Regions from separate parts of the Siphonobacter sp. BAB-5385 genome, predicted to be linked through region 3. Evidence: riboswitches for the same ligand, from Rfam matches in the RefSeq annotation. Region 3 holds a riboswitch; each other region holds the start of a gene.
What was found. Region 3 has a riboswitch for S-adenosylmethionine ahead of metK (methionine adenosyltransferase). Riboswitches for the same ligand answer to the same signal wherever they lie in the genome.

Region 1 (10,199 bases), on a different contig from region 3:
CACACCGGTATCGGTCGTGAAAGGACAGAAAATTACGACTATCGAAGGCATCGGCACGCCCGATCATCTGCACGTCGTACAACAAGCCTGGATCGACGAACAGGTGACGCAGTGCGGTTACTGCCAGTCAGGGCAAATCATGAGTGCAGTAGCCCTGCTGAAAGAAAAGCCCAAGCCTACCGACGAGGACATTGACCTGTACATGCAGGGAAACATTTGCCGCTGCGGAACCTACCAGCGGGTTCGGAAAGCGATTCATCGGGCGGCGGATTCCATTCAGGAAGCCAAGCCCGCCGCTGCGAAAAAGACGGCAAGTCTGGATCGTTAATGTTCCTTTTTCCCCGGTTTGGTTTTACTCTTTATGCCTCAGGCAATGAAAACATCCAACATCAATCGCCGGAATTTCCTCAAAACGAGTGGCTCCGCCGGAGCTTTGCTCGCCCTGGGTTTTTCGATTCCGGCTCAGTCGGAAGACGTCGTTCTTCATAAAATTCCCCAGACTACGCTCGGTCTGGAATTCAGCCCCTATATCCTCATTGACGATACGGGAAAGATTACCTTACTCAACCCACGGCCCGACATGGGACAGGGTACATACCAGTCGCTGCCCGCTTTGATTGCGGAAGAACTGGAAGTATCACTTGATCAGATTCATATCAGCCAGACCAACGGTCAGGGCAAATACGGCTCTCAGCTTTCGGGCGGTAGTTCTTCCGTTCGTACCCGCTGGATGCCCCTGCGGAAAGCCGGTGCGGCGGTGAAGGAAATGCTCGTACAGGCCGCAGCCAACAAATGGCAGGTACCCGTCAGCGAGTGTTACGCCCAGGAAGCGAAGGTTTATCACAAGCCTTCGGGAAAATCTTTTACTTACGCTGAACTCGTGAGTGATGCTTCCCAACTGCCCGTACCAAAAGACCCCAAACTGAAAGATCCCAAGGATTTCAAGTTACTCGGCAAGAACATTCCTAAGCCCGATGTACCGCTGAAAGTAACGGGTCAGGCACAGTTTGGTATTGACGTAGAAGTACCCGGCATGTTGTACGCCAGCATCGAACGCTGTCCGGCCATTCATGGCAAAGTGGCTTCATTTGATACCACGGCGACGATGAAAGTACCCGGCGTGAAAAAAGTACTGAAAGCCGAACGGGCGATGCCCCATACTACCGTTGAAACCGTAGCGGTACTGGCCACGAACTACTGGGCAGCGGTACAGGGACGGAAAAAACTGAAGGTCAAGTGGGCACCAGTAAACGAGGCGGCTTTATCGACGGAAAAGTTCTCGGCTCAAATGCACGAGCTGGCTAAGAAAGACGGCAGCGATTTCGCGGGCAATACGGGCGATTTTGCCAAAGCCTACGGTGAAGCGTCCAAGAAAGTTCAGGCCACGTACGAAACGCCCTTTGCCGCTCACGCCGCGATGGAACCCGTCAACGCAACGGCTTGGTTTAAGGGCGATTCGGTGGAAATCTGGGCTCCCGTACAGGGTCCCGACGGTACCATTGGCGAAGTGGCTCAGTACCTGGGCCTTAAACCCGAACAGGTGAAAGTCAACGTGACGTTTCTGGGCGGAGCTTTTGGCCGGAAAGCGTATCTGGACTTCGTAAAAGAAGCTGTGTTTTTATCCAAACAGGTCAACGCTCCCGTGAAGCTCATCTGGACGCGGGAAGATGATATGAGTCAGGGTCCGTACCGTCCCGCCATGTTGAGTGTACTCGAAGGGGGTATCGACGAGAAAGGCAACGTGACGGCTTTTCACCATAAAATCATTTCGGAATCAATTCAGAAGCAGGTGTTCAAAGCCGACCTGAAGGGTAAAGCCGACGGCTGGGCTGAAGAAGGCATCGGTCCGAAGGACAGTCCGCTTCAAATTCCGAATATTCGCCGTAGCTACCACAATGCGAGTACCGACCTGCCCATCCTCTGGTGGCGTTCAGTGTATGCTTCGACGAACGTATTTGGTCACGAATCCTTCGTGGACGAGCTGGCTCACGCGGCGGGCAAAGATCCGCTGGATTTGCGACTGGAGTTACTGAAAGATTCCCCCCGTTTTGTGAAAGTACTGGAAACGGCGGCGGAAAAATCCGGTTATCGCGAAAAGCTACCCGCCGGAAAAGCTCGCGGACTGGCTATTGCCCGTTCGTTCAGTACCATCTGTGCTCACGTATTTACGGTAGCGAAAACGGCGGATGGCGTGAAGATCGAAAAAGTAGTATCGGTGATTGACTGCGGGATGACCGTAAACCCCGATAACATCAAAGCTCAGACTGAAAGTAACATCATCTACGGTCTGACGGCGGCGATCAAAAGCCCGATTACCTTCGCCAACGGAGCCGTGGAACAAACGAACTTCCATAATTATCCGGTGCTACGTATTAATGAAACGCCGGTCATGGAAGTCCACATCATCGACAATCAGGAAGCTCCCGGTGGCGTGGGCGAACCGGGTCTACCCCCCATCGCTCCGGCTCTGGCCAATGCCCTGTTTAACCTGACGGGGAAACGGCAACGGAAGTATCCGCTGGAATTGGTGTAATCAAGTAATTGAAAAAACGGGTCTTAGTACCCGTTTTTTCTAGCTGAATCCCATTTTTCAAACGCTCATTCGAGATAAAGGTCTCGAAGAGCGTTTTTTTATTGAATCAAGTTTAGCAGATTTATTAGAGCATCTAGCAAGAAAAATACCTGACACAATTGATCCTTTACACGTTAGCTAAAACAGTTATGATGAAAGCCATTGTCCTGAAAAAGTTGGGAGGCGTTGAAAATTTTACGCTGGCAGAACTAGAAAAGCCCTCCCCAGGTGCGGGCGAGGTTCTGATTCGTATTCGAGCGACGGCCTTCAATCCCATTGATTATCAAATGAGACAGGGAGGTACTGAAAGTAAACTGTTAAAATCAAGCATTCTCGGTAGAGAATTGTCTGGTGAAATTGTACAGATGGGTGAAGACGTGACCGACTTTACCGTAGGTGATCAAGCGACTGCTACGTAGGCAGTCTGGCTTCCAATGGTACCTACGCCGAATACATCAGCGTTCCGCGTGAGCTTATTGCCAAAAACCCTGAACGGCTAACGTTTGAAGAAGCGGCTGCCTTGCCCATGACGGGCATGACCGCTTACCAATGCTTTACAAGGATTTCCATACCGGAAGACGCGGCTCTTTTTATTGCAGGCGGGGCGGGCGGTGTAGGAACCGTCCTGATCAAACTTCTGCTGGCGGCTGGAAGTCAACGTGTTTATACAACCGCCGGAAATGAAGAAAGCTTTTCACATTTAGTTGGGCTGGGTTTACCCGAGGATCACATCATCAACTATCGTCAGGCGGATCTACTATCTACACTCCGTAAGAAGATGACCAGCGAAACGTTTGACTATGTGGTGGATTTGGTAGGCGGCTATTTATCCGAAATTTGTGCTGAACTGATTAACGTTTATGGTACGTATGTGGATGTAACATCTCTCACCACAGAAAAAGCCAGAGAATTACTGTTTGATAAGGCAACCACTGTGATTCACGTTGCTAATTACGCACACGCGTTCAGGAAAGATTGTCTTCATTACTACGGGAAAACCTTGAAAGAATTGTTTGACCGAATTGAACGTCATGAGCTTACTCCTCCTGCCATCCACATCCTGGGTAATCTAAGCGTAGAAACCGTTCAAAAGGCTCATCTTCTCATGGAGTCTAATCAAACCAGAGGAAGGAAGTTGATTATGCAGGTTTAAAGTAGTTATAAGTTACTTTTTCATCTAGCTACGCTTTTCATTAAATGTTACCAATAACTTAACCAATAAGATACTTCTTTGTAAGCCATGTGAAATGATAGTTATACAACTGCTTAGCTACTTACTCTTCGTAAAGGAAGCTATACTATCCTCTACTGCTAGGGTCATTCACAACTTTCTACAGAAGCCATCACGCTAGCAATAAAATCTCATCGATTTAAATAAAATAGCAACATGGATAAAATGATCAACAGTCCAGCGACAGTTGCCAGTATCTGTTGACTTTTATTGGTCTTTTGCTCTTTCATCCTGAGATAGTAGATCACGCATGCTAGGGGTAAACCTATACCAGCCAGATACTGCCATTGAATGCCAAAGCCATAAAAAGCAATTAGCACCAGGATAGGCAAACAAAAAGCAAAAAAGTCGAGCGGGTATTTTTCCATTTTATACCAGGTTTATAGAGTCGCTAAAGTAGAAAAACATTTCAGATTCCTAAGTATTGTTAACTAAAATCTGTTTCTCCCGCCGTTGTCGGTGTTTTGTTAAACACTAACCATTACATGGATGGCAGCGAGATATTCGCACACAAGTTGTTGGTTACGCTACGCTAAATACCAACAACGGCAGAGCAACATTCCACACAACAGACTATTATTCAACACTTTAAACGTCAAACAAGCTCATACTTATTTATTAATCTATAATTTCTATAGATTTTATTTGTTTTATACTTTTTCTCAACCGTATCTTTGCAACGTCTTCAATTACTACGGGTAGTTGGGGCTTATACAGAAAGGAGGAGAGACAGGCTCTGCGAATCCTTAGCAACTTTCCGACACGGAATCAGTGCTAACCTGCCTAACACATTAGGAACTATAAACCCAATACCGCATGGCACTCCACCCGACTCAAAATGGACCGGCCTGCTTCGTCCTCCGAAGCTAAGCACTGTTTTCTCGTTTGTCACGAACGTGATTTTCCGTCACGTCTGGTCGCTCCTGGATTCACTACGAGTTTGACCGTTTCATCTGATCATTCACCTTCATCAGCTCTTTCATCGCATGTCTATTTATTTCGATAACTCCGCTACTACGTCTTTATCGCCAGCCGTTCTGGAAACGATTTTACCCTATTTTACGCAACATTTCGGGAATCCATCCTCCAATCACCGGGCGGGTCGAGAGGCGAAACGTGTGATTCAGTCCAGTCGTCATCAAATCGCTGATTTACTGGCCCTTTCTCCCGAAGAAATCATCTTCACTTCCGGGGGTACCGAGGCCGATAATTTTGCCCTCAAGAGCAGCATTCAGCAGTATAGGATTCGTCATGTCCTGACCTCAAAAATTGAACATAAAGCCGTCCTGTTACCGTTACGGCAATTGGAGCAGGCGGGGCAAATTCAGCTGGATTACGTTGCACTCGACGAGCAGGGACGGGTTTCAATTCCCGACCTGACCCGCTGGCTGGAAAAGCACCCCAAAGGACTCGTCAGCCTCATGCACGCCAATAATGAGCTCGGGAACTTACTGAATCTGGAAGAAGTGGGTGCCTTAACCCAGCACTACGGAGCCTACTTTCATACCGACACCGTTCAGAGCCTGGGCAAAGTCCATGTAGCCCTCAACGCCGTTGATTTCGCCACGGCTTCAGCTCATAAATTTCGTGGTCCGAAAGGCGTTGGCTTTCTGGTCGCCCGTCGGGGACATCGCTTACCGGCCCTACTCAGTGGCGGTGGACAGGAAGGCGGCCAACGCGGGGGTACTGAAAACGTGCCGGGCATTGTGGGCCTGACCAAAGCATTGGAGCTGGCCATCACCCAGCAACAGCAGAACATCGCTCACCTGGATTCGCTGAAACGTCAGTTCATTGGTGGGTTACGGAATCATATTCCTGGTGTTACGTTCAATGGTCGATGTCAAAGTATCGACGAGACCTTACCCGGACTGATTAATGTCGCCTTCCCCATTCTGGATGCTCCCTGTTCGCTGGTTGAAGCCCTGGATGCTCGCGGAATTGCCGTTTCTGGCGGCAGTGCCTGTTCCAATCTGGCGGGCGGCTCGCACGTACTTCAGGAAATCCCCTCCAGCTTTGGGAAAGAAAACGTACGGTTTTCCTTCGGATCGGATAATACCCGGCAGGAAATCGATACCGCATTAACCATTCTTACGGAATTGTACCAAACGGAGGAAGTTAGTTTAGTGTCTTAACGATTTGGGAATTGTATTTACCAGGTTACAAAAAGTAGGCTTTTTAAGTTTTCGCTCCTATACTTAAAGCATTCGTCGCTTGAACTTTTGATTCCATTTTTATGAATGGAAAAAGGGTATTTGATTTGTAAATCAAATACCCTTTTTCCATGAAATTTCTATTCTTTTTTCTTCTTATTTCTGCCTATAGTTACGGCCAGACTACCGACTATACTTCCATCAAAAATCGCCTGCTTGCCATTCGACAGGAGGATCAGCAGTTGAGGGAAGAGCATTTTCCAATTGCTGAACAATACGGGTATAACTCACCACAAGCTACTTACTTCTGGAAAAAAGTAGCTACCAGAGACAGTATTCATGCACAAGAGGTAGGCGACATCTTGACCCGGTATGGATGGCTAAGTGCCAGGCAGATTGGAAGAGAAGCGAACCAAACCCTATTTCTGGTTATTCAGCACGCTAATCTGCCGACTATGCAACGTTACTTACCTTTCATGCAGCAAGCGGTGAGAGAACAAAAGGCCGAATCCGTTGATCTGGCTTATCTGGAAGACCGGGTCGGTTTGGAAAGCAACGGAAAACAGTTGTACGGTACTCAGATTGGTCAGGATACGCTTACTAAAGAATTTTACGTAGAACCCCTGGTCGATCCTGACCGTGTAGACGAACGAAGAGCTCTTATGGGCTTACCTGCATTAGATGTATATACGAAAGCCTGGGGCTTTGACTGGGATGTTGATAAACATAAGAAGCGAAACGATTCGTTAAAAAAGGCAGGCCACTAAAGTAACCGATCTACTTTTCTTAAATTCTGGCCAAATAGCACATAAAACACAGATTAACAACCTATTAATTTCTCAAAAGCTTAAAAGTACTCAGAAGAATAAAAAACATTTATGCACTTATTACTCTTCATTAAGCTATCTGGAATAGCTTCTATTATCTGTACAATTATACGTCTATTTAGCTTCAATTAGAGCCTCTTAATTAATGATTAAGATGTTGTATCACGAATATGTTTATAAAGAAATAACACAAGACGAATCTTCTTCATATCTTTCTAAAAAATTCATTTATTTCTCTGTTTAAAGAGTAGATTTGTAAGTCTAAGTATCCCCATCGCCTATCCGTTGTCCTTTACTTGATTTATGAAATTTTTGTGGGTAGTATGGCTATGTATGCTTGGTTACCAGGCTATAGCTCAGCATGAACGTATCATCATTGGTGATAAACCGAATTCCTACTTTTGCGTAGGATCCTTCGTTGAGTATCCGGTCTCTCTAGAAGGTAATTTTCCAGTTTCGGCTTCTTTTAGTGTTGAGTTCGGTGATTCTTACTATCGAACCCCCTATCACCAGATTCCGGCGACGTACGCCAATGGTAAAATCCGCTTTCAGGTAAGCTTTCCGGCAGGACTTCATGAAAACCAGCTTTCTTCAGCTACGATTTTACGGGTAAAGTGCACGAACCCTTCGGTCGTGAGCGACTGGAGCAATGATTACTTTTACGCCTCTTTTTTACCCGTCGTTACCCTAACTTCTCGGTCGTATCAGGCGAACCCTAATAGTACTGTCCCGCTCGAATTTTCTTCATTCGGAAGCAGCACGATTACTGCTCTTTTGAGGGATGAATTAACGGCAGACAGCTTGCGGGTGACGGTAACGACCACCTCCGCTCTGAGGGATAAACGCAGTGAGCCCATTTTGGTCGATAAAAACCGATCGTACGTGCTGCAATCCGTTTCCAACCGGTGCGGAACGGGCTCGGGAACGGGGAGCGTTTCCATCAAGGTCAATCCTTTTTCCATCCGTACCACGTCCGTTAGTCCGGCTGAATCCTGTACGGGTAATGAGGCGGTTGTGAATGTTTCGACGGCTGGCGGAAACCTGTCAGCCAGCGGAAGCTTTAAAATCCGGCTAACACGACTGAGTTACGACGGAGAGGAAGAACTTGATACCTACAAGGACGTTCCGGCCTCGTATTCCGGTAACGCTCTGCGTTTTATCGTTCCTGAAAATATCGGGGATTGGGAGCGAACGTATTCCGTCCGAATCATTCAGGAAAACCCTTACCTGATGAGTTCAAGCGATCAGGTACGTTTAAAAATACTCAACCCGGCCACCGCCCGTTTTTCATCGGGCAATCAAACGATTAAACTGGGTCAGAAACCGAATTTTTATTTCGATCTGCAAGGCACGTATCCTAGGATCGTCCACTTAAGCGACCAGTCCACGTATCGTCACGACGGCGATAGTCCTAAACATAACCTTTCATTTCCTACGCAGACCACCCTCTATACCATTCAGAGCTATAGCACGGGGTGTGGAGCCGGGCAGGTAGACAAAACGCCCGTTACGGTAACGGTTCAGGCGGGATTCAAGGTAGATTCCATACCCAACCAAATTTTTGCGAAGGGCAAAGCGTAACCCTGTCTTTAACGTCCAATGTACCCTTACCCGAAACAGCTACGGTTCAGATTCGGGACTATTCGAATGGATACCGAGGTACGCCTGTTGAGGCCACGATTCGTTCAAATCAGCTTCGCTTTACCCTTCCTATTTTATCGAACAATGAAATGGTACGCGTTCACGATTTTAACCTTTTCATCACGGCTGGAGCGTACGTTGCTGAAACGGCTAAAATTAGAATTTCGACGAAGCCTTCCGCCGTATTTAATGAATGGTATCGTAATTACAGCATCAACGAAGTACAGGATATCGATTTACCCATTCAGCTCATGGGTGGCGGTCCTTATGACTTACAACTAAGCGACGGCAGGAAATTACGCGTCACTGAATCGGCCAGTTTTTATACGCTTTATTCGTATCCCAACCTGAGAATACGTCCCACCCAGGCCCAGTCTACCTATCGGTTGGAAAAGGTTAGTAATACCTGTCAGACAACGGATTTAACGAATACGCCGGGTAATACTTCAATCATTACGCTGACGAAACCGGCTTCCCACGGTATCTCTCTAACGCTCCCAGCCAGGGCTTACTGCGTAGGCGATTCCATACCCCTTTCCTTCCAGACTACGGGTACGTTTGGCTCCGATAATGAATTTAGAATTCAGCGGATTATCGATAATAACCAGGTTACGGATCTCCGTACCATCAAGGGCACGAGTGGCCGTTCCGTCCCTATTCCGATTGCGGAAGTCAAAAATTTCTCCGTTCGTATCGTCTCCACGAACCCCGTTACGCAAAGCGAAGCCTTCCCCTTACGCATCGACAAAAAGCCAACGCTATCCTTGCGTACCTACGAACGAACTTTAAATGATTTGTTACCGGGCGATTCGATTCCTATTGACCTATCAGAGTCTATGACCTATGTGACCAGTCTAACCAGGCTGGTACTCACCAATGGCAAGCAGGACTGGACGTATTACCCGGCAGCCTCCGGCAATGACTACGGTGGTTTCTTTGTTAATTTTTACCCACCCGAGTCCGGTGCGTATCGCATCAAATCCGCAACGAACGTTTGTGGTACAACGTCCGGCTCGGGCGTACTGAACGTCGATCTGAAACCGTACCGCATTTTCTTTCCTACGGCTTATGCCAGTCAGAAACTCGTATTTTGCACCAAAGGCTCTTACCAGCTTCCCTATGGCATAGCCGGTTCCATGCCTGGGAACGTTACACTGGTGCTGGAAGTCGCCGCTGCCAAAGACAGCGTGTTCCGGGAAATTACCAGTTCCATAGGTACCAATCTGGCGGCGTTCCAGATACCCGACACCTATACGTCAGGTTCGTATCTGATTCGCTTGCGGGCGGGCGACATCCGTAGTACGGCCTTGCCCTTTGAGTTGGGCACTTTACCTACCGCAACGCTATCGGCTGACGGGCCTACGCAGGTTGACTACAGCCTACCCATGAAAATTACCTTTACGGGTCAGGGCCCCTGGAATGTAACGTGGACGGATGGTACGATCCGGGAGTTTCCGTTCAATCCCGGTACGATTAGCGAACACATCAGTAAAACCACCACTTTTGAATTAAAAGGAGTGACCAATGGCTGTGGCTACGGCAGTGTTTCGGGGAAGGTGACGGGTACCGTCAAGCCCCGACTAACCGTTAGTAGCTCGACGAATGCTATTTGTAGCGGTAGTTCACTCTTGGTTCGGTACTATCTCAATGGCGAATTCAGTACCTCCAATAAAATACGGGTGGGTCTGTATACGGCCCGAAAAGGGTTCATCCCGCTGGATTCGGTGACGACTACGGTCTCGGGAACGATTACTATAAAAATCCCGGCCCAGTTAGAG
Region 2 (10,199 bases), on a different contig from region 3:
TTTTTCAATACCTTCCTGTAGTTCTACACTATGTTGCCAACCCAGGTTATGAATTTTACTAACATCCATTAACTTACGTGGCGTACCATCTGGTTTTGAAGTATCGAACTCAAGTTTTCCTTTATAGCCGATGACATTTTGAACAGTCTTCGCTAATTCTTTAATCGTTATATCTTCACCTGTACCAATATTCACTAATTCACGCCCTTCGTAGTGGTTCATCAGGAATACACAAGCCTCTGCCAGATCGTCAGCGTACAGGAATTCCCGCATGGGTGCTCCAGTACCCCAAATCACTACTTCTGGCGATCCGGCCTCTTTAGCCTCATGAAATTTTCGGATGAGAGCGGGTAAAACGTGAGAATTTTCTGGATGATAGTTATCGCCAATACCGTACAAATTAGTTGGCATGGCTGATATGAAGTTTGCTCCGTATTGGTCGCGGTACGCCTCGCAAAGTTTAATACCTGCAATCTTGGCAATGGCGTAAGGCTCGTTTGTGTGCTCCAGTGTTCCTGTCAGCAAATATTCTTCTTTTAGAGGCTGCGGTGCCAGCTTAGGATAGATACAGCTGCTTCCCAGGAAGAGCAACTTCGCTACCTTATTCTGATACGCTGAATGAATGATATTGCTTTCAATCATCAGGTTATCGTATAGAAATTCTGCCCGGTAGGTATTATTAGCTACGATGCCTCCTACTTTCGCCGCTGCCAGAAAAACGTACTCAGGCTGCTCATTGGCAAAGAAATCAGCTACGGTTTGCTGATTTCGCAGATCAAGCTCTGAGGAAGTACGTGTAACTATGTTAGAATAGCCTTGTTGCTGCAGACACCGTTTGATAGCTCCACCTACCATACCTCGGTGACCGGCAATGTATATCTTGCTGGATTGATTCATCACAATCGTTTTGTTCAATGGTTAAATAAATTTGACTATCAAGGCCTAATAGGCCTTCTCGTCGCCTTTAATCATTTTTTCAACGGTCCACCAGCAGATTTTAACGTCGAGCGTTGCGGAGCGTTTTTTGATATACCATTGATCCAGCTTGAGTCGCTGTTCCATGTCACGCAAACCTGCTTCCCCACGTAAACCCCGCGTTTGAGCCAGGCCGGTGATACCTGGTTTGACCAGATAGCGATTGGGAAAATTGGGCACTACATCCCAGTACTGGGCGTCGTGTTCCAGGGCGTGCGGTCGGGGACCTACGATACTCATGTCTCCCCACAGTACGTTCAGAAACTGGGGCATTTCATCCAGATTTGTTTTCCGGAGAAACTTGCCAATTTTCGTGATGCGAGGATCTTCTGCAGAAGCCTGTTTGAAAGGAGCCACCTCATTATGCCGCATGGTGCGAAATTTCAGGCAGCGAAAGCGTTGGCCATTACGGCCCGTACGCCATTGAATGAAGAAAATGGGCCCAGGGGAGGAAAGTTTCACAAGTAAGCCAATGACCGGAATCATCCAGCTCAATACAGCTAATGTCACAAACGAGGCCATGAGTACATCAAAGGCCCTTTTTCCCAGGGGTGTAGCCGTAGGCTGGTTACCTACAGCAGTGAATTTAGGTTGAGAAGTTGGCGTTGTTGTACCTTCCTTGTCAAAATAAGTAGTGTCTAAGCGAAGGGTATCTGTTGAATATTTCATAACTCAGGCGGATTTTATGGTTCGGTTGGGATATACGAGTATCCAGGATCAACGAGCAAACTCCCTTGCTTTGGTCCATACGCTTCCTGACTACCTTTTAAAAGGCAGAATCTCCTTATTACAAATAGTTAGCAGGAATGCGGGGTTATTGGCCGTCTTCTCAGGCCAATCCTCATAAAATCATTTCTGGCGGGGGCGATTTACTCAACCGAAGGTTCATAATCGTTGGCGGTTTCGATGTATGATATAAGTTTCAAGGCGTTGGCAAATAGAGCTTTACCAAGCGGGTTATTCCATTCAACGGTACTTATTCTCTTACTTAGGACAAGGTGTGCAGGAGGAAGAAAGTAAGTGGCGACCTAAGTTTCTTCCTCCTACGTATACTAAATTAACTTTTTCTTTTCGTCTTCACCGTAATAGCCATAGCTGTAGCTATAGTAATACGCTTCTCCTTCTCCTACACCATTCAAAATGATATTGAGCTTCTGGAAACGCTGTTCTTTGTACAGCGTATCAATCATTTTGAGGTAGTGCTTAGGCGTAACGTCGTGACGCACCATGTACAGGGTTGAATCAGCAAAGGGTGCAATCAACTGAGCATCCGTTACCAGACCGATCGGCGGCGAATCCACCAATACGTAGGTGAAACGATCGCGTAACTCCTGGAACATCTGTTCCAGACGTGGACTACTCAATAACTCAGAGGGGTTCGGCGGAACTGGCCCACTAGGCATGATAAAGTAGTTCTCGTAACCTGGAATCGGGTGAAGGGCTTCCTCTAATGTAGCTTCTCCGATCAGGTAATTACTAATTCCTGTACTATTGGACATGCCTAACGCTTCACGAAGTTTCGGTTTACGAAGGTCCATTTCCAGAATTACGGTGGGCCGATCTACCAGAGCCAGACTGGCTCCCAGGTTCAGCGAAACGAAAGACTTTCCTTCCCCACTGATACTGGAGGTAAAGAGCAGTACCTGACTGTCGGTAGCTGATTTCAGGAACTGAAGATTGGTACGGATCGTACGAATCTGCTCTGAAATAACCGAGCGGTTTTGCGGGGCCATGATCAGGCGATCCGCTTCTTTACTTTTTACTACTTCCCCCAGGATGGGTACCGTAGTTACTTCTTCTACATCCGTCCGACGCATAACCCGGTTGTTCATTGCATCCTTGGCGGTCATTGCTCCTACCGGGATGACCAGACCAACCAGAGCAAATAAAGCAAAAATCATTTTGCCCACTGGTTTTACGGGTGAATTAGAACTACGGGCTGCATCTACCGTACGGCTGTCCGCAATCGTGGAAGCGAAAGACAGAGCTGTTTCTTCACGTTTCTGTAATAGAAACGTATATAAATCATTTTTAATAGCCTGCTGCCGAGAGATGTCAATTAGTGAACGTTCTTTTTGAGGAATCGTACGAATTACACCTTCCATTTTCCGATTTGTAGCTAGCATTTGATTCTTCGAAGTAGTCAACATAGTTTTTGTTGCCTCTACGTTTTCTCGAATATTAGCTTTCATATTTCTAATCTGCCCTTCCAGTGACTGTACAATAGGGCTTTGATCTGCGGTCGTACGAGCTAATTGTTCACGTTGTAATTCTAGTTCAGATACCTTAGTAATTAGCCCTAGTAAAACAGGATCACTCAGTCCGAGCGTAGAAGGAGCTCCTACTCGCTCATTTGATCTTGAACTAATGTATTTTTCAACGTCCTGAATGGCTCCCAGTTGCAAATTCACCTGGTTCAGGTTAGCATCATTCTGCTGTACCGTTTGCAGAAAGCTTTGGGCCTGAGCACTCAAATCCGTAATTCCCTGAGCGGTTTTATACTGTTCTACGTTTTTCTCTACGTTTTGCAGTTCACCCGAAACCAGCCCCAGACGTTCGTCCAGAAACTTGAGGGTATTAGAAGCCGTTTTGTTTTTGTCCGCTACGGCAGCCGTATTGTACTCATCAATCAGACGATTCAGAATTGCTTCTCCTTTTTCAGGTACCGCGTCTTCAATAGTTAGCTGAATCACTGTTGACTGCTTGCTTGTAGGCTCCGTTTGTAAACTCTTCAGGTAACCTTCCACTGTTTGTGAACGAGGAGATACCGAAGCAATCAATTGCATGTCACTTTTCAGAACGGGCTTGTTTGCGAAGAAACGAAGGCGACCAAAAGGTGTGTCGATACTCTGATTGATGGGATAGTTCCGGTCATTTACACGTACCGTGTTGTTTTCCGGAAAACTAATCTCCAGCTTTTCCTTGTACAGCTCAGGCTTGGGCTGTTCAACGATCATTTTAATGGGAACGTTACCGTATACTTCGCGTTTGCCAAAGTTGGAAGGCTCGAAATACTTAACATCGAGATTAAGATCGCCAACGATTTTATTCATCAGCGTGTACGACTTCAGGATTTCGATTTCGTTATCTACGAGTTTTTGCTGACCGAAGATGTCCAGCTGCTTCATCAGCTCACCGGTATCAACGCCTTTTTTCTCGTCCTTGATCAACAGACTGGCCTGTACACGGTAAATCGGTTGTTGATACAGCAAGTATACATACGCCGCTCCTAAGGCAAATGCCACTGATACTAAGAACCACGGCCAGTTGCGAGCATAGCGGAGCAGAATGGCCCGTATGTTCGTCTGATCAGTCTCTACGACCTGATAAGGCACGTACGAAGTGTAAGGATTATTCGTTGCCATAACGTCTGTATCGTAATAATTTTAAGTGGATTGTATGTTATAAGGTATAAGCGAAATTACCTAATGATTACGCTCACCAATACTAACACGGCAGACACTGCACTAATGACGATAGGGACAACTCGATAAGTATTGTCGGTGGCGGCCGCTCTAGCTTGGTTGGGTTCTACATAGACTACATCGTTGGGATGCAGGTAGTAATAGGGAGAGCTAAAAAAATCCCTTCTATTCAAATTGATCCGGGCAAACGTCTTTTTGCCGTTTTCTTCCCGAATGATTAATACGTTTTCACGTTTGCCATAGATCGTTAAATCATTGGCCATACTCAAGGCTTGTAAGAGCGTAACCTGCTCATTGTTAATTAGAAACAGTGAGGGATGATTCACTTCACCCAGGACGGAGATTCTGAAATTTACATTCCGAACATTTACGGAAGGCTCTTTGAGGTAGGCTTTCAGCTTATCCTTAATGAAAGCGTTGATCTCCGTGCTGGATTTACCGGTTACGGGTATTTTACCTAACATGGGGAAATCAATACTGCCATCTTTATTGACTACGTAGCCGGGCTGGTAGGCAAGTGGATTGGCGGAAGCATTTAAACCTTGGCCCTGAATAAGGGCTTGTGACTCAGGTAAATTAAATACTGCGGAGGCTTCGGGGTTTAAACTGGTAACAGTAATGGACAACACGTCACCTATCTGAACGGTAGGTGTGTACTGTTTAGCTATACTGAGACTGTCAATGGTTGTGTTGGGTCCCTCCTGAAAAAGTGCTAAGTTTTTCGAGGACACACAACTAGATAATAAACAGGCAAGAACGAGCAGCGAAGACAAATTCTTCACTATGGTTACCCGATCCTGGCGGAATGATCTGGTACTCATATAAGGCTTCAAAAGATCCAGTAAGGAGATTCGCATAGAATGCTTGGTCAAAGAAAGTACAATTTTTTGTTAACTACCAACTTCTAACTAAAATGTTTTACGAAAAACAAAATTTACTAACAAAAGTCAATAAGCCCGGTACAAACACGAACACTTTCTGCCGTTTTTGTACGATCACTCAAAACTATTTGTGTAATTAGATAACATTTGCTTAATACCCATAATCCTATACAATTCTACGAATTATACCAATCCAGGGAGGTTACCTAAAGCCTTTCAGCATTGGTCAGACCTACAGTCCCAGTAAGGAAGAATTCCGCAGGGGCTGGTTCTTCAATTCATCGAATTCGGGTAAAGCAAATATTCGTTCAAAGCGGGATAAGTCGCCGGGTCGATGCAAATCACTTCCGATGAAGTCCACCCAACCCTTTTGTAACAGTAACTTGCCCTGGCGGCGAGCCTGATCACCGTACTTACCCGTTAAGGACATGGCATTGAGCTGAAGCAGACAACCAGCCTGGCGATGCCGGTCGAGTTCAGCCTCAAAATTATGGTAGTATTTGTAACGTTCGGGATGAGCCAAAATAGGCGTATAACCGGCCGCTTGTATACGAAAGATAAGGTCTGTTAGATGAAGGGGAGCCGAAGACCAGGCTGTTTCTACTAACAAATACTTCTCAGGGCCGAAACTAATAACCTCTTTATGATTGAGCAAATCGAGAAAGAAATCATCCAATAAATACTCAGCGGCGACTTCGACTTGTAAGGGTAGCTGATGCTCTTTAACCAAAGCCTGTAATTGCTCCTGTCCCTGCAAGAGCTGATCGTGCTTGTTGGGAAAATAATCACGACTGACGTGCGGCGTAGTGACTACTTTTTGAATACCCCATTCGCTAAATTGTTGCAGACAGGCCAGTGACTCTTCCCAAGTATCCACGCCGTCATCAACGCCAGGCAGTAAGTGCGAGTGAATATCAACATTCCAGAAGCAGTGTTTGACAGGTTCTTCCGGAATAGATTTGGCGGAGAAGAACCGATCTTTTAAACGCTGCCATAAACTAGTAGAGCTCATGGATTTAGCTATAGTACGACTATCTGATGTACGAGTAGGCTCTGCCACCGAATGATCGGTCACATGGTCACCCGTTCGAAAAGGGACAAGTCTCCTTTCTGAAGGCGAAACTACTTCATCAAACTCCGTATTCATAATATAGCCAGCGGTTAGATGTGATGTACCCTAAATAAATGGGGTACCAGTCCTCACAATATGTAATACAAATTCAGTCAGTAACTCCCAGCAACCTAACCCGGCTGCTGAGATTTTGTACATGCAAAAGATTACATTCCAGTATGCTAAATCAATGCAGGAATGAGAACAGATTCGGCGACGAAATCAGTGTTCATGCATTTATTTTAACTTTACAAGCGACTTTCAATGGGAATGACCTGTCTATTAAAACTACGTAGATTAAAAAAGCTTGGATGTTTTAAAATGTATTTTTTAGAAAAAAAGGTCTGTTTTAAGTTCAAATAAACTTTACACAATAATTAGTCAATTCAGGCAAAAAAAAGACAAAAAACATCATACCAGATTTAGTATTGGTAAACAAGGATTAGCTAAGTACCATTCTTTAAATTATTGATAATCAGATCAATACTACTCAATCCGTATTTTTGGTAAATCTTATATTTATTTATTTTCTTCAAATAATTCAAGAATGTTTAATAAATAGGCAGGATTTTAGTAAGACTATACGTTTTCGTTAATGAAGCGATGTGAAAGACTGGATGCCCTCTTAAACTAGACAGGTTAATTTCGTTGGATACACCATAAAAAACCCTCTCATTCTACGAACAAGAGGGTTTTATGCTTTAAAAGTAAGGCATCTCTACATTTTCTTGGCGGGGTTTCCGAAGACGGTTGCTCCGGCCGGAATACTCTCGATGACGACTGAACCCGCACCGATCCGGGCATTTTTGCCAATCTCCACTCCTCCAACGATCGTTACACCTGCTCCTATAAACGTACTTTCACCCACTTTCGCTCCGGCTCCTACTACGCTACCCGCTCCCACCTGCACAAAGTCAGCCAGCTCGGCTTCCGTGTCGATGATGGCTCCGGCGTGAAGCAGACAGTGATTATTTACTTTGGAAAAAGGTTGCAGGATTACTCCGGCGGCAATCAGGTTGCCGTGTCCGACGTGAGCTTCTTCCGAGATAGTTGCAGAAGGGTGTACCGCATTTACGGGTTGAACGTTCCGTACTTCATGTAGAAAATCCACGAGGCTCTTTCGCTCGGTACGATCTTCCACAGCCACAAAGGCTTCGCACTTGTGGCCAATCAGCTTGGTGAATCCTTCATTGTCCGTGGCACCAACTACGGAAATATCGCCAATTTCGGTGCCGTGGATGTTTTCATCGTCATCCAGAAAACCGTAAACGAGCACTTCATTTCGGTTAAAAATATCCAGGGCCGTTTTGCCGAGAGCCTTTGCTCCAAAAATAATAACGGGGTTTTCCATCTTCGTATGCAACAATGATCCGTATCGTGTAAGCTTGTTTCGGACAAAAATAGTTCATCCGCGTTCGATCTGCATACACCCGACCCGGAAAGGGTACTCTTCCCACTTCTTCAAAAGACTCCTGGTAAAAAAATGCCCAGGCTACCAGTGACATTCCACATTCCTTAGTAAGTTTGCGAATGAAAAGTCAGCCGTACTACGCGTTGGCTTATCGAGAAGCGGGGAGAGACGGGCTCTATGAACCGCTGGCAACCTATTCCAACTGGGAACAAGGTGCTAATTCCTGCCCTGAAGAAGGTCTTCCGGGAGAGATAAGGATAAACACGATTCATGCTACGGACTACCCCTTCTTTTGGGGCGGCAGCTCTGCCCCCACTTTTATCCCTACGTTTCGCGTCTTTTTATACCACCTCCGCAGGTGGCCTCTGTTCTTGTTGTTGGTTGCATTCTGGAAAGCAGCTCTCTGCTTTCCCACACTTACCTTGAAGCCTATTTTCTTTTAACGCATTAATTCTGCAACAACATGTCTGAATTACGTTTTGAAACGCTCCAGCTACATGCGGGGCAACAGATTGATCCGGCTACTAATGCACGAGCCGTCCCTATTTATCAGACCACCGCGTACCAGTTCAATGATTCGGCCCACGGAGCCCGGCTTTTTGGCCTTCAGGAATTCGGAAACATTTATACGCGGATCATGAATCCAACGCACGATGTGTTCGAAAAACGCATTGCCGCTCTGGAAGGAGGCGTAGCCGCTTTGTCAGTAGCATCGGGCCACGCCGCTCAGTTTATTGCCATCAATAATATCACAACCGTAGGAGACAACTTTGTTACTACTTCCTATTTATATGGAGGAAGTTATAATCAGTTCAAGAACTCCTTCAAGAATATCGGTGTCGAGGCCCGTTTTGCCGAGGGCGATAAGGTAGAATCGTTTGAACGCCTCATTGACGAGAAAACCAAGTTCTTGTACCTGGAAACCATCGGTAATCCCGGCTTCAACGTTCCTGATTTTGATGCCTTCGCGGCCCTGGCTCAAAAATACGACCTACCTCTGATCGTAGATAATACCTTCGGAGCCGGTGGAGCGATAGCTCAGCCACTCAAACATGGGGCTCACATTGTGGTTAGTTCGGCAACCAAATGGATTGGTGGACATGGTACGACTATGGGTGGTGTTATTGTAGATGGCGGAACCTACAACTGGGGTAATGGAAAGTATCCGCAGTTTACACAACCCTCGCCAAGCTATCATGGACTGGTGTTGAATGACGTCTTTGGCTTTAACGGTCCTTTCGGCAACATTCAGTTTATCATTCGAGCCCGGGTAGAAGGGCTTCGGGACTGGGGTCCGTCGCAAGCTCCCTTCAACAGCTTCCTTTTATTACAGGGACTGGAGACGCTTTCGTTACGCGTTGAACGTACGAACGAAAATGCTCTGGCCCTGGCTCAGTGGTTACAGGGACATTCAGCCGTCGAATACGTCAATTATCCCGGATTACCGAGCAGTCCTTACCATGAACTGGCCAAGAAATACCTGAATCGGGGTTTTGGCGGCGTACTGACATTCAAACTACGGGCGGGCAAAGAAGCCGCCGACCGGGTAGTCAACGGTTTGAAACTGGTGAGTCACCTGGCCAACGTAGGCGATGCGAAAACGCTCATTATTCATCCGGCCACGACTACGCATTCGCAGCTTTCGGAAGCGGAACAAACCAGTGCGGGCGTAGCCCCCGGCTTACTACGCGTTTCGCTGGGATATGAGCACATCGAAGATATCAAAGCTGACTTTGAACAGGCTTTCGGGGCTGCCCTGAATCTGTAATAGTACTTCGGGAGTGCAGCCGTATGACTGTACTCCCAAATCTAAAGCATACATACGAGTCTTTTAAACGAGTTTACTGAGTTGTCTGCGTTACAAAAATTTCATTACCCGCAGGAGTTTGCACTGGAATGTGGGCGGGTGCTGCCAGAGATTGAGCTGGCCTATCATACGTTTGGAACCCTAAATGCTACTGCTAGTAATGTGGTGTGGATTTGCCATGCCTTAACGGGCAATTCAGATGTAACGGATTGGTGGAGCGGTCTGGTGGGAGAAGGAAAACTTTTGGATACGCGTCAGTACTTTATCGTTTGTGCCAATGTGCCGGGTTCAGCGTACGGTTCTACGTCGGCCCTCTCGATCGATCCGCTCACGCAGGAACCCTATTATCAGGATTTTCCATTGATTACCATTCGTGATGTGGTCAAGAGTCTGGACCTGTTACGGGAACACCTGAACCTCCAGCAGATCCGTATGCTCGTTGGCGGTTCGCTGGGAGGTCAGCAGGCTCTGGAATGGGCCATTCAAAAGCCTGATCTTTTTGAACAGCTAATTTTAATTGCTACCAATGCCCGGATGTCGCCCTGGGGTATTGCCTTTAATGAATCCCAGCGGATGGCCATTGAAGCCG
Region 3 (10,199 bases):
CGGGCAATTGTCCCAACATGGGCGAATGCTGGGGAGCGGGTACGGCCACGTTCATGATTTTAGGCAATGTCTGTACGCGTTCCTGTACCTTCTGTGCCGTAGCGACGGGCCGTCCAAACGAATATGACGCTGACGAACCCCGACGCGTGGCTGAGGCCATTAAAATCATGGGTGTGAAACACGCCGTGATTACGTCCGTCAACCGTGACGAACTGAAAGACCGGGGAGCAGAAATCTGGTATGATACGGTTCGTCTGACGAAAGAATTGAGTCCGAGTACGACGATTGAAACCCTGATTCCGGATACGAAAGGAAACTGGCCCGCTTTGGAACGCATGATTTCAGCCGGCCAGGAAGTGGTTTCACACAATATGGAAACCGTGGAGCGGCTATACCGTCCCGTTCGTCCACAGGCTAAATACAGCCGCAGTCTGGAGCAGATTCAGCGTACGAAAGCATTCGGTAAGCGTACCAAAACTGGCATTATGCTGGGCCTGGGCGAAACGCAGGAAGAAGTTTTTAAAGTGATGGATGATCTGGTTGAAAACGGACTGGATATTCTGACACTGGGCCAGTACCTGCAACCGACCAAAATGCACCACGAAGTCATCGAATGGATTCACCCCGATACCTTCGCGATGTACAAGGAAGAAGGCGAAAAACGCGGTATCAAGTACGTAGAAGCGGGACCACTGGTTCGTTCCAGCTACCACGCCGAACGTCACGTGCACGTGTAACGGATGAATTAATCACGTATGTAGTACATGAAACAGCCTCGCTTGTTAAAAGCGAGGCTGTTTGTATTTCAGGACTTTCGTATAGAGTAAATGTATTTCGGACAAACAAGTACCCTTGATTTTGGGTTGTATCCTCACAATTTCCCCTGATTTGCCTTGAAGTACGACATCATCATTACGGGCGGAGGGATGGCCGGGCTGAGCCTGGCCTATTACCTCAATCACAGCACCTTACGTCATAAGCAGATCCTGATTATTGACCGGGAACCCAAAACCCGTAACGACCGCACCTGGGCCTTCTGGCAGGCGGGCGAAGGAGCGTTTGAATCCATTCTGTATCGACACTGGAATAAGCTCTGGTTTCACGGAACGGAGGGGTTTTCCCACCAATTAGACCTTGGCCAGCACCAGTATAAGCTCCTTCGCGGAAAAGATTTTTACGCTTCGATCCGGGCTGATCTTTCCCGTAACCCCAATATCCAGTACCTGTTCGCGGATTTACATTCGGTGGAAACGTCCGCGGGTTCAGCTTTGGTTCAAACCTCGAAAGGCGAGTATCGGGCTCAGTGGTGCTTCGACAGTACCGTTCCCATGCAGGCCATTCGAATGCTGACGGCAGAGCCCGCTTCGCTCCCAGCCCCTCGCTGGCAGGAACTCCTACAGCATTTCAAGGGCTGGGTGGTTCGTACCGAAAAACCGGTATTCGATCCCGAAACGCCGATCATGATGGACTTCCGGATCGAACAGAAAAACGAGTGTCGGTTTGTATACGTCATGCCTTTCTCGGCAACAGAAGCTCTCGTTGAGTTCACGCTCTTCACGCCCACCCTATTGACGCCAGACGAATACGACGAGGCTTTACGAGCCTATCTGAAGGATTTTTTTAGTCTGGAAACCTACGAGATTACCGAAGAAGAAACGGGTATCATTCCGATGAGTGACGAGCCGATGCCCGAACAACCTTCGCCGCACGTCATCCGGATTGGGACCGCCGGGGGATACACCCGGGCCAGTACGGGTTACACGTTTACGCGTACGCAAAAGCGACTACAGGGCTTAGTACGTCAACTGGAAAAGAACTTCTCCCAGTCTCCGGTCACCAACCGACCCATCTCGGCTCAGTACCGTTTTTATGATCAGGTACTTCTAAATGTATTTCTGAAAAATCGGTATTCTGCGGCAACGGTTTTTACCGATTTGTTCCGCAAGAACCCTGCTCACCTGATTTTTCGCTTTCTGGATGAGGAAACGTCGCTTCGGGAAGACCTGGGCGTTCTGTATTCAGTACCCGTTATTCCCTTTACGGTGGCTGCTTTTGACGTTTTTAAGAGAAATATCTCGGAAATGTTCAAACGGTAAGCCTACATATTTGGTGAATTTCCGCTGAATGTACAATTTTGCAAAAGTATCCAGAGGCTCCAGTTAGGGCACCAACCGAGTCCAGAACGCTACGGTGGTTTGACGATACGGACTTTGTTGCTGGTAATCAGCTATTTCAGCAACAGTCAAAAACGTTCAATTCCTTCCTTTGGCCGAGGACTACGAAAAGTTTACATGGATTCGTAACTCCCAAAATCATTCTAATTTACAGAACATGCCTTATTTGTTCACTTCTGAGTCTGTATCTGAAGGACACCCCGATAAAGTGGCAGACCAAATTTCAGATGCCCTCATTGATCATTTTTTAGCCTTCGACCCCCAATCCAAAGTAGCTTGTGAAACGCTGGTAACGACGGGCCAGGTTATTCTGGCGGGTGAAGTGAAGTCTTCGACGTACCTCGATGTACAGAGCATTGCTCGTGACGTGATTCGCAAGATTGGGTACACGAAGTCGGAATACATGTTCGAAGCTCATTCCTGCGGTGTTCTTTCGGCCATTCACGAACAGTCGGCGGATATCAATCAGGGTGTGGATCGTTCCAGCCCCGAAGAACAGGGTGCCGGTGATCAGGGAATGATGTTTGGTTACGCGACCCGCGAAACGGACAACTATATGCCCTTAGCTCTGGACTTAGCTCACAAGATTCTCAAGACGATGAGCGACATCCGGAACAACGAACTTTCGCTGATGCCCTACCTTCGTCCCGATGCCAAATCGCAGGTGACGATTGAGTACAGCGATGATAACGTTCCCCAGCGGATCGATACCATTGTCGTTTCTACCCAGCACGACGATTTCGCGGACGATGAAACCATGCTTGCCAAAATTCGCGAAGACATCGTAGCGATTGTTATCCCCCGCGTAAAAGCCAGTCTGAAACCTGAATTACGTGGTTTATTCGAGGGCGAAATTACGTACCACATCAACCCGACGGGCAAATTCGTGATCGGTGGTCCCCACGGGGATACGGGTCTGACGGGCCGTAAGATCATCGTCGATACCTACGGTGGTAAAGGTGCCCACGGCGGTGGAGCTTTCTCGGGTAAAGATCCCTCGAAAGTAGACCGTTCGGCAGCTTACGCGACGCGTCACATTGCCAAAAACCTGGTTGCGGCGGGTGTAGCGGACGAAGTACTCGTTCAGGTATCCTATGCCATTGGTGTAGCCGAGCCCTGCGGTATCTACGTGAACACGTACGGAACCTCGAAAGTGGGCCTATCCGACGGTGACATCGCTCTGAAAGTAGAGAAGATTTTCGATATGCGTCCGTACTTCATCGAGCAGCGTCTGAAACTGCGTAACCCCATCTATTCCGAAACAGCGGCCTACGGCCACATGGGACGGGAATCGAAAGTGGTGACGAAGACGTTCAAATCACCCGACGGAGCTACGAAAGAACTCGAAGTAGAGCTCTTTACCTGGGAGAAACTCGACTACGTAGAGAAAGTAAAAGCTGAATTCGGTTTGTAATTTCAGATTGAAGATAAAAAAGACCTGAGCCGGAAACGGTTCAGGTCTTTTTTGTTGGGAAGAAATCGGCAGTAATAGTCTACAATCTTACTGGAATACAGTATACTTGTTATTTCGGTTACTCTTCCTTTCCAAAACTTTTTTCTTCCTCAGTTAAAACCTGTATGAAACACTTGTTTAGTACCTTTCTGCTCTGCCTGGTGGCCTGTTACGGATTTGCTCAATCCACTAAAGTGATAGTCCGGGCCCGGGCCAAAGACGCCAAATTTATTGGTACGGGCATTGGCGGGGCTTACGTCGTTATTCACCATGATCTGACGGGTGAAATTCTGGCCCAGGGCTTGACAACGGGTAACTCCGGCAATACCGATCTCCTGCTAAAAACGCCCCACCAACGGTACGACCGCCTGACGGATGACCAGACCGCCCGCTTCGAAGCAAATCTCAAACTCGACGCCCCCACGTTTGTAACCGTTGAAGCGACCGCTCCCGTCAACCGGAAAAGTGCTGCGGTCAAGGCCAGTACTCAATTGTGGCTTATTCCCGGCAAAGCCATGGATGGCGAGGGAATCATCCTGGAAATCCCCGGTTTTATGCTCGATATTCTCGAACCCCAAACGCATCAGGTTTTGAGCCTAAGTTCGCTAAAGGATAGTCAGGTTAAACTGAAAATCAATCTGGTGATGATGTGCGGTTGCGTCATTACGAAAGGCGGGGTCTGGAATTCCGAGCAGATTGAGGTAAAAGCGTTTGTGAAAAAAGACGGCGTAGCTCGAGGCGAAGTGCCTTTGAATTTTGCCGGGATCGATAATATTTTTGAGGGCAGCCTGCCCATTAAGGAAAAGGGCATGTATGAAGTACAGATTTATGCGTATGATCGCATTACCAAAAATACGGGTCTGGATCGGATGAATTTTGTCATTCAATAAGTTCTTAGTTTTTAAACCTATGGATGACGCTTACCGTACGTATATCCAACCCACCTTACGTACCCTTCAATCATGAATGAAAAAACCAGAATCGACGCTCTGGAAGCCGAAGTACAACGACTTTCCAGCCAGCTAACGATCTATCAGCAACACCTCAGTCAGATCGAGCGGGAACTGCTCCTGCTTCGACGCGGCGAAGAAACCGCCTCTGTACCCTCAACGCCCCCCGTACCTCCCGTTACCGTACCCCCGCGTCCGATCTCCGTACCTCCACCACCGGTAGCGGCTCCCCGCTCCGTTACGCGTTCGCAAACGCCCACGGAAGAGTACATCGGTGGCAATCTCCTGAGTAAAATAGGGATTGCGGCTCTGGTAATTGGCATGGCCATTTTCGTAAAATACGCCTTCGACAATGATCTGATTGGTCCCTGGGGCCGTTTGCTGCTGGGTTGGGGACTGGGAGCGGGTTTAACGGGACTGGCCCTCTGGCTGAAACCCAAGTATCTGACCTACAGTGCCGTACTCCTGAGTGGCGGCGTTGCTACGGCGTACCTGACCACCTACGCGGCATTTTACTTTTACCATTTCCTGCCGCCGCCCGTCGCTTTTGGACTGATGGTGGCAATCACGCTCTTTACCGTCTGGCAGGCCACGCAGTACGAAGTTCAGTGGATTGGACTTTTCGGACTCGTGGGAGCGTATGCGGTGCCCTTCCTCGTCGGCGGGAACGGAGCTGCCTGGGGCCTGTTTGTGTACATGACGATTCTGAACACCGGCGTACTGGCTCTGGCCTACCAACGCAACTGGCAGTTGATGAACACGGCGGCGTTCAGCTTCACCTGGCTCATCTTTATCGCTTTCATCATCAACGGATTCGACCGGCCCGGTTACGTCTGGATCAGTCTGGTATTCGGGGCTGTTTTCTTTTTACAACTCTACGCTAATCAGCTGATTTACCCCTTATTCCAGAAAGAGTACGTCAACAACCGTACTATTCTGCTGATGATTCTGAATTCTATCTTCTACTTTTTCCCGACGTACTTTATCCTTAATGAGCACCACTACCCTACGCTGACCATCACGGCATTTACCTTAGCCAACAGCCTGGTACACGGGGGAATTGCGTGGTATATGCATCAGCGAAATTTTGCCGTACTCTCCCGCACCTCGCTGGCCTTAATGCTGGTGTTTCTGATCGTTGCCGTACCGATTCAATTGGAAGGCGACTGGATTACGATCCTTTGGGCAGCGGGAGCAGCGGCTTTGTATTACCTGGGTGTCAATCGGTCTTCGCGGTTACTGCGGGTGTTCGGAATCGCCCTGATTTATCTGGCGGCGGGTTCAGTCTTTGTCTACTGGTACGATCCTGTGATCCAATCCCCCGACTATCTGCCCTATTTCAACCGGACCTTCCTGACTAATTTTCTGTACCTGGCAGCCTTGGTCTTTATGCTTTTTCAATCGTATCGCAACGACCGGACGGGTCTTTTCCCCAATAGTTTGCTGATTCTGCTGCTGGGAACAGCCTACTTTATTGGCTGGGTTGAATGGGAACGGTATTTCAATATCCAGGTGAATCGCTACGCTCCGCTCATTGAGAAAGTAGTGTTTATGAGTTACTCGGCTCTGTATCTGGGGCTGGTTCACTGGGGTTTGTCCCGACGTTCGCTTGGGATCTGGAAAGCCTTTAGTCTGGGACTTTCGGGATTACTGTTTCTGTACATCGTTGCTGAGCAACCCATTTTGGAGCTGGTTAATCAGTACCTCAAAGTCCCCGCTACACCACTGTTCCTGCGTTTTCTGCTGTACGCTTCCCTGGCCGTGTGGACCTGGGGCCTGTACCGAATGATTCCCGAGCATACGCCCGGCTGGAAAAAGATCCGCAACGGTTTTCTGTACGTTATCCATGTCATTCCTTTATGGATTCTGAGTCAGGAATTGATGACGCATCTGATTCTGCTTGATCCCCTGCACGCTGAAGAACAACGTCTGCAGGCTACTCAGGCCGGATTTAGCGTTCTTTGGGGTGTCTATTCGCTGGTACTGATTGTGCTGGGCTTCACTCAAAAAGTAAAACGATACCGATTGTCCAGCATCGCTCTCTTTGGTATCGTTCTCGGAAAACTGCTCATTTTTGACCTTAGCCGCGTACCCACGGGCGGGAAAATCATCATTTTCCTGAGCGTCGGGGTTTTATTACTGTTTACGTCTTTTCTTTATCAGAAGTACAAGGATAAATTACTGGAAGACGATCAGCCCATTCAGTAAGCTAGCCCAAAAACAAAAGATCCCGAAAGCGGTACGACTTTCGGGATCTTTTGTTTTCGGGCGATAATTACGGTTTTACGGGAATATCCTGCGTTAACTGAAATTCGTCTTTCAATCGAATATCCTCCGAAGATGCTCCTACCTGTGCCGTGAATTTTCCTTTTTCGGCGACCCATTGCATCTGCTGATTGAGTAACATCAGGTCTTTGGCGTGCAGCTCGAATGTTAGCGTTTTTTCTTCACCCGCTTTCAGATGAATCCGCTCGAATTTTTTCAGCTGCTTGACCGGGCCTACGACTGACGCCACCTGATCGGTCACGTACAACTGAGCGACCTCATCACCATCACGATTGCTGGTGTTTTTCACCCGAAACGAAACCTTCACCGTTACGTCTTTCGAAACGGGGGCTACTGCAATCGTCAGACCGCTATAGTCGAATGAGGCGTAACTGAGGCCGTAGCCAAAAGGATACAGGGGTTTGGCGTCGCTTTCCACGTAATCGTGTTTGACGGGTGTTTTGTAGTTGTAATACACGGGCAGTTGACCCACCGATTTAGGCACGGAAATGGGCAGACGACCCGCCGGATTGTAATCGCCGAAGAGTACGTCGGCAATGGCGTTGCCCCCCTCCTGACCGGGATACCAGGCGTCGAGTACGGCGGGCACGTGAGCCGATACGTAATTCAGATTCAGCGGACGACCTTTGATCAATACGACGACAACGGGTTTGCCCGTTTTTAATACGGCTTCCAGCAATTGCAACTGACGGCCCATCAAATCCAGACTGGCCCGGTCGTACCCCTCACCACTTTCCATGTCGCTGATCGATACTTCGGAAGCCTTTACGTGAGCGGCTCCCGTATTCTGGTATTCCGTTTTGAAATCACGGGCACTCGATCCGCCGATGACGACAACGGCTACTTCCGACTGACGAGCCGCTTCGACAGCCTCGACAATCTGGGTTGAAGACGTATCGCGGATGCTACATCCTTTGGCGTATCGAATCTGCGTGCTAGAACCGAGTTTATTTTGAAGACCTTTGAGTACTGTAACTACTGCTCCATCAGCTTGCGGAGCCGTATAATCGCCGAGCTGATTGTAAACGTTGTCGGCATTCGGCCCAATGACTGCAATGCTCTTTAAAGACTTTTTCAGCGGTAAAAGCTGATTCTCATTTTTCAGCAAAACGATTGCCTGCTGAGCCACTTGACGGGCCAAGTGAATGTGTTCGGTACTACGCACACCCGACGTTTTCTCCGGATGAACGTAGGGATTTTCGAATAATCCCATCTCGAATTTCAGTCGCAGCACGTGGCTCACCGCAGTATCCAATACGGCTTTGCTTACTTTTCCTTCCTTCAGGGCCTGTAACAGCGATTTGTCGAAGCCCGTACCGCTCAAATCGGCATCCAGACCCGCGTTGATCGCCAGAGCCGCCGCTTCTACCCGGTTCGCTGCAATATGGTGATTGGCTAACAATCCCTGAATACTGTTCAGATCGGATACGGAAAACCCTTTAAAACCCCACTGCTGCCGTAAAATGGTTTTGAGTAAAACCGGATTCGCCGTACAGGGAATGCCGTCAATGGAGTTATAGGCCGTCATGATCGAGAGAGCACCGGCCTGTACTGCGTCGCGGAAGGGCGGCAGATAGACCTGATGTAATTCCCGAACGCCCGGAGCAACACTACCGCCGTTATGTCCACCCTCGGGTACGCCGTAGGCCGCAAAGTGTTTCAGCGTGGAAATGATGTTAGCTCCGCTTTTCAGATTGGTTCCCTGAAAACCTTTGACCATCGCCCGACCCATTTGGCCATTCAGTACGGGATCTTCACCGTAGGTTTCCTCCACGCGGGACCAGCGGGGTTCGCGGGCCAAGTCCAGCACCGGACCGTACCCCACGTGAGCCCCCTGCAAACGGGCTTCCTGAGCAATAGCCGAGGCCATTTGCTGAATCAGGGCCGGATTCCAGGTACTACCCTGCCCGAGGGCCGTCGGAAATACCGTCGTTCCAATCGCCATATGGCCGTGGGGACATTCTTCCGAGAGTAAAAGCGGAATGCCCAGTCGCGTATGTTCAATGACGTATTTCTGCAAGGCATTGGTAGCCTCGGCGGCCTGCCGGGGATTGAGGCCCGTCGTCAGGGTTTTCTGCGTCCAGGGATCGGCCCGTAAGGTGGCCCAGAGCAAACCAATATGCTGTTCAGCAACGGCTTTTTTGAACTGCTCGCTTACCTGTACTTCGTTGCCTTTCTTTTCGTACATGAACCAGCCGAGTGGCGTGGCCAGTTGCCCGACTTTTTCTTCGGGCGTCATACGTTGGAGTAAGTCCTGCACCCGGCGATGCGTAGGCAGGGCGGGATTTTTATAAAGGGGCTTGGGATCAATGCTAGCCGTCAGCGAAACCAGTGCGAAACAGGCACCGGCGAGTAATAGAGGGGTACGTACCATGCGTTTCATTGCCGAATGTTACGCATAATTTGGTGAATCTGTCCTTGGTCCGAAGTTAATTTGTAAAATTTTTTAATATATGCAGTATCTGAAAGGTTATTCTCGCTTTGGAAGGATCAACTACTAGTTTATAGTTTTTCAATCGGATTATGGCCTCTAAAATTTTCCCGAAAGCTCTAGTACTTTCGGGAAAAGCTAATGCATCAAAGGATGTACAGACCTGGTTAACATGACCCGACTTTCCCTTTAAACACCGTATAAATTTTTCTCCAGAAATTCATTCTGAAACTTCCCCTGCGGATCATACTGCTTGATCAGGTTCTTGAAATCAGGCAGTTTCTTGTAAAGCGACTGTAACCGCATGGGTGACATCGTAAACAGCTTGGCCCAGTGCGGACGAGCCTGGAAGGGAGCCAATTTTTCTTCAATAATGGGTAGCACTTTACTGACGGCGGGCCAGTCCTGTTTCCAAGTAAAGTGCAGGGCAACGCTATCCTGCTCATAACAGGGACTCATCCAGAACGAATCGGCAGCGATAGTGCGTACTTCTGAAATCAGCAGGTGTGGCGTAATGAGATCCGCTAGCTGGAACATTGCCTGAATAGCCTGGATTCCTTTTTCCCGGGGAACAAAAAACTCCGACTGCAGCTCTTCGCCGCTGCTGGGCGTAAAGTTCATTTTGAAGTGCGGCAGTCGCTCGTGCCAGGGACCCGGTACGCCCTGCTGCTCGGTACAGTGTTCAGCGGAAATGGCTTCGATGGGATGCAGTTTTTTTGTAGCCAGGGTAGCTCCAAATAGCGTATCTGGGATTTTCATCATCATTCCCTTTTCGACCCGTCGTTTGATCCAGACCTGATTGATAGTCTGGTTCGCCCAGTTGGTGAATAAACTCACACTATATCCGGCGGACATGACCTCTTCAAAATGCTCTTTCAACTGAGCGAGTGGCATATTTCGGTAGA

Region 1: it holds a riboswitch for S-adenosylmethionine, as region 3 does, so the genes downstream of both, BWI93_RS05655 (cysteine desulfurase family protein) here and metK (methionine adenosyltransferase) in region 3, are expected to answer to the same signal.
Region 2: it holds a riboswitch for S-adenosylmethionine, as region 3 does, so the genes downstream of both, BWI93_RS20460 (O-acetylhomoserine aminocarboxypropyltransferase/cysteine synthase family protein) here and metK (methionine adenosyltransferase) in region 3, are expected to answer to the same signal.

The regions. Positions count from the first base shown of each region.
Region 1 is NZ_NMPS01000058.1:42,151-52,349, reverse strand. Features, by position in the region: gene BWI93_RS05680 ((2Fe-2S)-binding protein) at 1-328, shown strand, start outside; gene BWI93_RS05675 (molybdopterin cofactor-binding domain-containing protein) at 374-2,533, shown strand; gene BWI93_RS05670 (alcohol dehydrogenase catalytic domain-containing protein) at 2,722-2,991, shown strand; gene BWI93_RS05665 (zinc-binding dehydrogenase) at 3,099-3,725, shown strand; gene BWI93_RS05660 (hypothetical protein) at 3,935-4,171, opposite strand; SAM riboswitch class I at 4,510-4,610, shown strand; gene BWI93_RS05655 (cysteine desulfurase family protein) at 4,790-5,935, shown strand; gene BWI93_RS05650 (DUF6624 domain-containing protein) at 6,085-6,720, shown strand; gene BWI93_RS05645 (hypothetical protein) at 7,114-8,361, shown strand; gene BWI93_RS05640 (T9SS type A sorting domain-containing protein) at 8,511-10,199, shown strand, end outside.
Region 2 is NZ_NMPS01000212.1:175-10,373, forward strand. Features, by position in the region: gene BWI93_RS20430 (GDP-L-fucose synthase) at 1-897, opposite strand, end outside; gene BWI93_RS20435 (sugar transferase) at 943-1,644, opposite strand; gene BWI93_RS20440 (tyrosine-protein kinase) at 2,028-4,340, opposite strand; gene BWI93_RS20445 (polysaccharide biosynthesis/export family protein) at 4,397-5,173, opposite strand; gene BWI93_RS20450 (tyrosine-protein phosphatase) at 5,514-6,293, opposite strand; gene BWI93_RS20455 (NeuD/PglB/VioB family sugar acetyltransferase) at 7,111-7,743, opposite strand; SAM riboswitch class I at 7,949-8,061, shown strand; gene BWI93_RS20460 (O-acetylhomoserine aminocarboxypropyltransferase/cysteine synthase family protein) at 8,267-9,571, shown strand; gene metX (homoserine O-acetyltransferase) at 9,653-10,199, shown strand, end outside.
Region 3 is NZ_NMPS01000250.1:2,458-12,656, reverse strand. Features, by position in the region: gene lipA (lipoyl synthase) at 1-737, shown strand, start outside; gene BWI93_RS26260 (lycopene cyclase family protein) at 894-2,096, shown strand; SAM-I-IV-variant riboswitch at 2,138-2,257, shown strand; gene metK (methionine adenosyltransferase) at 2,332-3,588, shown strand; gene BWI93_RS26250 (hypothetical protein) at 3,753-4,517, shown strand; gene BWI93_RS26245 (DUF2339 domain-containing protein) at 4,590-6,785, shown strand; gene BWI93_RS26240 (glycoside hydrolase family 3 N-terminal domain-containing protein) at 6,853-9,237, opposite strand; gene BWI93_RS26235 (FAD-binding protein) at 9,484-10,199, opposite strand, start outside.